Regions from separate parts of the Kineococcus esterisolvens genome, predicted to be linked through region 2. Evidence: riboswitches for the same ligand, from Rfam matches in the RefSeq annotation. Region 2 holds a riboswitch; the other holds the start of a gene.
What was found. Region 2 has a riboswitch for S-adenosylmethionine ahead of ACRYR8_RS00475 (sulfite exporter TauE/SafE family protein). Riboswitches for the same ligand answer to the same signal wherever they lie in the genome.

Region 1 (3,197 bases), on a different contig from region 2:
CCTTGCCCCGCCCGGCGGGGGCGTCGAGCTCGAACGTGACGACGGTGCCGCCCAGTTCCATCTGGCGCTTCGCGAGGTCGAACTGCGGGTGCGAGGGCAGCAGCGGGTAGCGCACCCAGCGCACGCCGGGGCCGACCTCGAGGTGCTCGGCGATGCGCAGCGCGGTGGCAGCGGAGTGCCGCACCCGCAGGCCGAGGGTCTCCAGGCCCTTGGCGAGCGTCCACGCGTTGAACGGGCTCAGGGTGGGCCCGGTGTGCCGGGTCAGCTCCTGGAGGCGGCCCCCGACGAACTCCGCGGTGCCCAGGACGGCGCCGCCCATCACGCGCCCCTGGCCGTCGATGTGCTTGGTCGCGGAGTACACGACGACGTCGGCGCCGAACTGCAGCGGCCGCTGGCCCACCGGGCTGGCGAAGGCGTTGTCCACCACCACGACCGCGCCGGCCGCGTGGGCGAGATCCGCGACCGCCTCGATGTCCACGAGGGTCTGCATGGGGTTCGCCGGGGTCTCGAAGAACACCGCCTGCGCGGGCGTGGCCAGGGCCCGCTCCCACTGCGCGAGGTCCTCGCCGTCGACGAACTCCGTCGTCACGCCCCAGCGGGGCAGGATCTCGTCGAGGATGACGTAGCAGGAGCCGAACAGGCTGCGGGCGGCCACGACCCGGTCGCCGGCACCCAGCAACGCCCCCAGGGCGTAGAACACCGCGGACATGCCGCTGGCCAGTCCGTAGCACGCCTCGGCGCCCTCCAGCAGCCGCAGCCGCTCGGTGAACACCGAGACCGTGGGGTTCCCGTAGCGGGAGTAGACGTAGCGGTCGACCTCACCGGTGAACGCGGCCTCGGCGGCAGCGGCGGAGTCGTAGACGTACCCGGACGTCAGGTACATCGCCTCGGAGGTCTCCTCGAAACCCGAGCGGGCCAGGCCGCCGCGCACGGCGGTGGTGTCGGGGCGCCAGGGGCGCGGTCGCTGCTCGTTCACGACTGCCTCCACGGCAGGCCCTGCGCGCGCCAGCCGGCGCCGCCGCGGTGCCCGTGCTCGTCCAGGTCTCCCTCGAAGCCGTCGAGGACGTTGTAGCTGGGGCCGATGCCGGCGGCCGTGGCGGCCTCGGCGGCGGCGACGGACCGCTTGCCCGAGCGGCACAGGAACACCACCGGGCCGCGGTGGCCCGGCTCGACGCCCGCGCGCGCCAGCTCCGCGAGGAACCTCGCACCGGGCGCGTCCTGCTCCACCGGCAACCACGAGGCGAAGATCGGCGACCTGCCCAGCTCGGCGGTGTCGGGCACCCCGACGTACGTCCACTCCGCCTCGGTGCGGACGTCCACGAGGACGGCGTCGCCGTCGTCGCGCAGCAGCTCGAACGCCTCACGCGCCGTGAGGTCGCCGGAGTAGGTCAACAGAACCCTCCCATCGGTCCCGGCATGAGCACCCTCCCGAGGGGGGTTGCTGCGGCGTCGTCGAGCCAGGTCTCTCGGCCGCTCTGGATGGTCCGATCAGCGTAGGGCATCGGCGGAGGTGCGCGGGCCCCCTCGCCGGTGCGCCGCACCGGGCCCCACCGGTCCGCACCGGGCGGCTGCGGCCGCCCGGCCGTCTCAGGGACCGGGCAGCTCCTGCCCGGGGCAGCCGGCGAGGACGTCGGCCATCGCCTCGCCCTCGGCGGGCGTCACCCACAGCCCCCACGCGCTCTTGACGGCGACCTGCCGGGCGACGTACTCGCACTCCCCCACCGGCGGCAGCCACTCGGAGGCGTCGTCGTCGCCCTTGGACTGGTTCAGCGCCCCGTCCACGGCCAGCAGTTCCAGGGGGTCGTTGGCGAAGCGGACGCGCTCGTCGTCGCTGAGCTCCTGCGCGCCGGTGCGCCAGGCGGCGGCGAGCGCGACGACGTGATCGATCTGCACGTCGTCGCTGGTGCCCCGCCCGCGGCGGAAGGCGATCTCGTCCCCGGAGTAGGGGTCCTCCAGCGTGCCGGACAGCACCGTGCAGCCGTCCTCGCCCAGGCGGACCCCGGTCAGGTCCCGCTGCAGGACGTCGTCGCGGGTGCGGCAGCCGTCGGCGTCCACGTCCACCCAGCCGTCGCCGAACAGCTCGCGCTCGTAACCGGTGGAGGGGGCGGCGGCACGCACCTCGAGCGCGGCCAGCGCCTCGGCCGCGTCGCCGGTCGCGGCGCCGGTCCCGGTGGGCGCGCCGCCGGCGAGCGCGCGCCACAGCGCGACGGCCAGCACGACCAGCAGCAGCGGCACGAGGATCGCCGCGGGGGCGCTGGAGCGCCGAGCGGGCACGGCCACCTCCTCCACGGGTCCCCGTGGAGCCGGGGACGACGAAGGGGGCGTGCGTGCGCACGCCCCCTCGAGGAGCTCCCGCAGTTGGACTCGAACCAACAACCTGCCGGTTAACAGCCGGCTGCTCTGCCAATTGAGCTATGCGGGACCACCGCCGGGTGAACCCCCGGCGACAGCACGTCAACCGTACCAGCCCCTCCCGGGTGCCCGCGTCACGGGCCGGGCCCCGTCAGGACCCCTGCGCGCGCTCCTGCCAGGCCCGCCGGGCGGCCTCCAGGCGGAACAGCTCCGAGGAGGCCGCCAGGTACTCCTGCGCCTGCGCCGAGGGGTCCAGCCGCTGCAGGAGCCGCCGCGCGTCGGCGACCGCGCGGGTGGCCGCTTGACCGGCCAGCGCCGCCACCAGCGAGCGGCCCCAGCGCTCCAGCTCCTCCTCGTCGCTGACGGGCAGCTCCGTCACGGCCAGCTCCTGCACCAGCGCCGCGACGGGGCCGTCGGCGTACTCCAGCACCGCCGCCACCCACGCCGGCCCCTGCGGCGCCTCCAGCGGACCGCCCGCGGCGGTGACCGCGTCGTGCACGGCGCGGTGCACGGGTGCGGTGAAGGCGTCGGCGGGCAGTTCGGCGAAGTCCTCGGCGACCACCCACGGCGCCTGCAGCGCGCACGACAGCACCCGCCGCTCCAGCTGCTCGACGACGTCGTCGACCCGCTGGGCCGGCGGGGCGGGGCGGGCGGCGGCCTGCTCGCCGGTCCCGCTGCGGCGGGACGTCCCGCCGTGCCCGTCGCGGCCGCCGTGCCCGTCCCCGGCGTGCCGGCGCACCCGGTCCAGCACGAAGCGCTCGTCGAGGAAGCCCGTCCAGCGGTCCAGGTTGACCGCGTAGCGCTGCCGCAGACCGCGGTCGCGGATCGTCGCGACGATCGGGGCG
Region 2 (3,197 bases):
TGCAGCCGCAGCAACCGCGCCGGGTCGGTGGTGGGGATGATCCCCGGCAGCAGCGGCAGGGTGATGCCCGCGGCGCGGGCCCGGCCGGTGAAGTCGGCGTACTCGCGGGCGGAGTAGCAGACCTGGGTGATGGCGAAGGAGGCTCCCGCGTCCTGCTTGGCGCGCAGCGCCTGCAGGTCGCCGGCGCGCCGCGAGGAGGGGAAGGCGGCCACCGCGACGCTCAGCGGGAGGACGGCGGCGCCGGCCCGGACGCGGTGGTGCCGGTCGGCGACGTGCACCAGCTCCACCAGGTCGCAGGCGCGCCGCACGGCGTCGTCGGGGACCGGCTCGGTGATCCGCCCGGAGGGCGGGTCCCCGCGCACGGCGAGCACGTCGCGCACACCCGCGGCGAAGAACTCCTCGGCCAGGTCCACGACCTGCCGGCGGGTGGCCCCGACGCAGGTCAGGTGCGCCACGGCCACCGCCCGGGTCTCCCGGCGCAGGTGGCGCAGCAGCTCGCAGCCGGCGTCGCGGGTGCCGCCACCCGCGCCGTGGGTGACCGAGAAGAAGTCCGGGCCCGTGGCGGCCAGGCGGGAGACGGTGCCGTGCAGGGCGTCACGGGCCGCCGGTGAGCGCGGCGGGAACAACTCGAAGCTCAGGGTCGGCCGCCCGGCGGCGCCGGCGACCAGTGCGCCGACGGTCACCGGCGCGCGCGGTGCTCGGCGGGGCGGGAGGTGGGGCGGTGGGTGGACATCGTCGACTCCATCGACCTGGCGGAAGCACCCGCTCCCGGGGACCGGGGGGTTGCTGCGGCGTCGTCGAGCCAGGACTCTCGGCCGCTCTGGATGGGGTGGCGGTGCTGGTGGTGCCGTGGTGCTGGTGGTGCCGGTGTTCGCCTGGTGCCGGGGCGCTCAGTGCCCCTCGCCCTGCGGCGGCAGCGCGCTGACCACCGGGTGGTCAGCGGCGATCAGGCCCATCTTCGCCGCACCACCGGGCGAGCCGACGGTGTCGAAGAACTCCACGTTGGCCGCGGTGAACGCCGACCACTGCTCGGGCACGTCGTCCTCGTAGTAGATCGCCTCCACCGGGCACACCGGCTCGCACGCCCCGCAGTCGACGCACTCGTCGGGGTGGATGTACAGCGAACGCTCGCCCTCGTAGATGCAGTCGACAGGGCACTCCTCGATGCAGGCCTTGTCCTTCACGTCCACGCAGGGCTGGGCGATGACGTACGTCACTGCGCGCCGCTCCTCTCGCTCTCGGGGGTGGGGCTGGTGATGCGCCGACGGTGGCGGCGCACCGAGTGGGCGACGCCGACGGCGCCGGCGGTCAGGACGAGCGCGTACACGACCCAGCGGACCGCGTCGGGGGCGGCGACGGCGTCGCTGCGCAGCAGCGTCCGGGCGTTGGTGAGCACGATGACGGCGCCGACGGCGGCACCCAGCACCTGCGGCGGTGCGTGCCGCACCAGCCAGGCCGCGATCGGCGCGGCGATCAGCCCACCGGCCAACAGCGCCAGGACCCACGTCCAGGCGATGCCCTGCGAACCGAGGCCCACGAGGAACCCCGCGCTGGCGGCGACGGCGACCAGGAACTCGCTGGTGTCCACCGAGCCGATCACCTTGCGGGGTTCCAGCCGGCCGGAGGCGAGCAGTGCCGGGGTGCCCACCGGCCCCCAGCCGCCGCCCCCGGTCGCGTCGACGAAGCCGGCCACCAGCCCCAGCGGGGCGAGGAACCGGCGTCGCAGCGGCCGGTGCAGGGAACGCTCGTCGAAGCGGGCGACGGCCGATCGCAGCAGCACGTAGACGCCCAGCAGCAGCAGCAGGGTGCTGATCACCGGGGCGGCCACCTCCATCGGCAGCGACGACAGGACCGTCGCGCCCGCGAACGCGCCCACCGCCCCGGGGACGCCGACGCGCACCACGACGCGCCAGTCGACGTTGCCGAAGCGCCAGTGCGCCGCACCGGAGGCCAGGGTCGTGCCGATCTCGGCCAGGTGCACCGTCGCGGACGCGGCCGCGGGACTGGCGCCGACGACGAGCAGCAGCGTCGTGGAGGTGACCCCGTAGGCCATGCCGAGGGATCCGTCGACCAGCTGGGCCAGCAGGCCGACGACAGCGAGCAGGGCGAACTTGTGCACGAGCGGTCCATCCGTCGTCCGTGGACCCGAGGGTCCGCGCTTGCCGGACGCCGAGCGGCGAACGGCCAGGTCCTCACCCGGAGCACCCCGCCGCGAAAGGAGGGTTGCCGACCAGCGAGCCGGGGCTTCGCGCTGGCACTCGTGACCGCTGCTGACGGTAGAGGACCCTCGACCGCCGGTCAACACCCCGGTGGTGCGCGCGGCGCGCGGGCCGGCGGACGTGTTGGAGTTCCCGCGCTCGTGCCCTAACGTGGTCACGTGGTCCAGCCCTCTGCCGTGCGCCTGATCTCGCGCCGGTACGTCGACCTCATGCGGCTGCAGAGCGCCTACGCCTGCCGCTCCGGTCGCTCGCTGCAGCCCACCAGCTGAGGGTCTCCTCACGAGGAGCACCCGTCTCCCCCGTGAGGTTCCATGACACCCGAAGCCAGTCCCACCGCCACCCCGCAGACCGTCCCGCCGCCACCCCGCCGTGCACCGCGAGCCCCCCGCCCCGGCGGGAACGGGCAGTGGCGCGTGGACGGCACGGCACCGCTGAACCACAACGAGGAGTTCAAGGCGGCCGACAGCGGGCTGAACGTCCGCGAGCGCATCGAGCAGGTGTACGCGAGGGAGGGTTTCTCCTCCATCGCCTCAGACGACCTCAACGGCCGGTTCCGCTGGTGGGGCCTGTACACGCAGCGGCGCCCCGGCATCGACGGCGGGCGCACCGCGCAGTTGTCCGCCCAGGAGCTGTCCGACGAGTTCTTCATGCTGCGCGTGCGGATCGACGGGGGTTCCCTGACGACCGAGCAGCTGCGGGTGGTGGGCGAGATCTCCACGCTGTTCGCGCGGGACACCGCCGACATCACCGACCGGCAGAACGTCCAGCTGCACTGGGTCCGCGTCGAGGACGTCCCGGAGATCTGGCGGCGGCTGGAGGCGGTGGGGCTGCAGACCACCGAGGCGTGCGGCGACACCCCCCGCGTGGTGCTGGGCAGCCCGGTCGCCGGCATCGCCCGCGACGAGGTCATCGACCCCACCCCCGTCATCACCGAGATCGTGGACCGGTTCATCGGCGACCCGGAACTGGCGAACCTGC

Region 1: it holds a riboswitch for S-adenosylmethionine, as region 2 does, so the genes downstream of both, ACRYR8_RS01180 (rhodanese-like domain-containing protein) here and ACRYR8_RS00475 (sulfite exporter TauE/SafE family protein) in region 2, are expected to answer to the same signal.

The regions. Positions count from the first base shown of each region.
Region 1 covers NZ_JBJLRI010000002.1:29,130-32,326, forward strand. Annotated here, with positions in the region: gene ACRYR8_RS01175 (O-succinylhomoserine sulfhydrylase) at 1-976, opposite strand, end outside; gene ACRYR8_RS01180 (rhodanese-like domain-containing protein) at 973-1,392, opposite strand; SAM riboswitch class I at 1,400-1,486, opposite strand; gene ACRYR8_RS01185 (HNH endonuclease family protein) at 1,588-2,274, opposite strand; tRNA gene ACRYR8_RS01190 (tRNA-Asn) at 2,350-2,422, opposite strand; gene dnaG (DNA primase) at 2,504-3,197, opposite strand, start outside.
Region 2 covers NZ_JBJLRI010000001.1:102,479-105,675, forward strand. Annotated here, with positions in the region: gene ACRYR8_RS00465 (methylenetetrahydrofolate reductase) at 1-683, opposite strand, end outside; SAM riboswitch class I at 739-831, opposite strand; gene fdxA (ferredoxin) at 891-1,217, opposite strand; gene ACRYR8_RS00475 (sulfite exporter TauE/SafE family protein) at 1,214-2,119, opposite strand; SAM riboswitch class IV at 2,151-2,266, opposite strand; gene ACRYR8_RS00480 (nitrite/sulfite reductase) at 2,531-3,197, shown strand, end outside.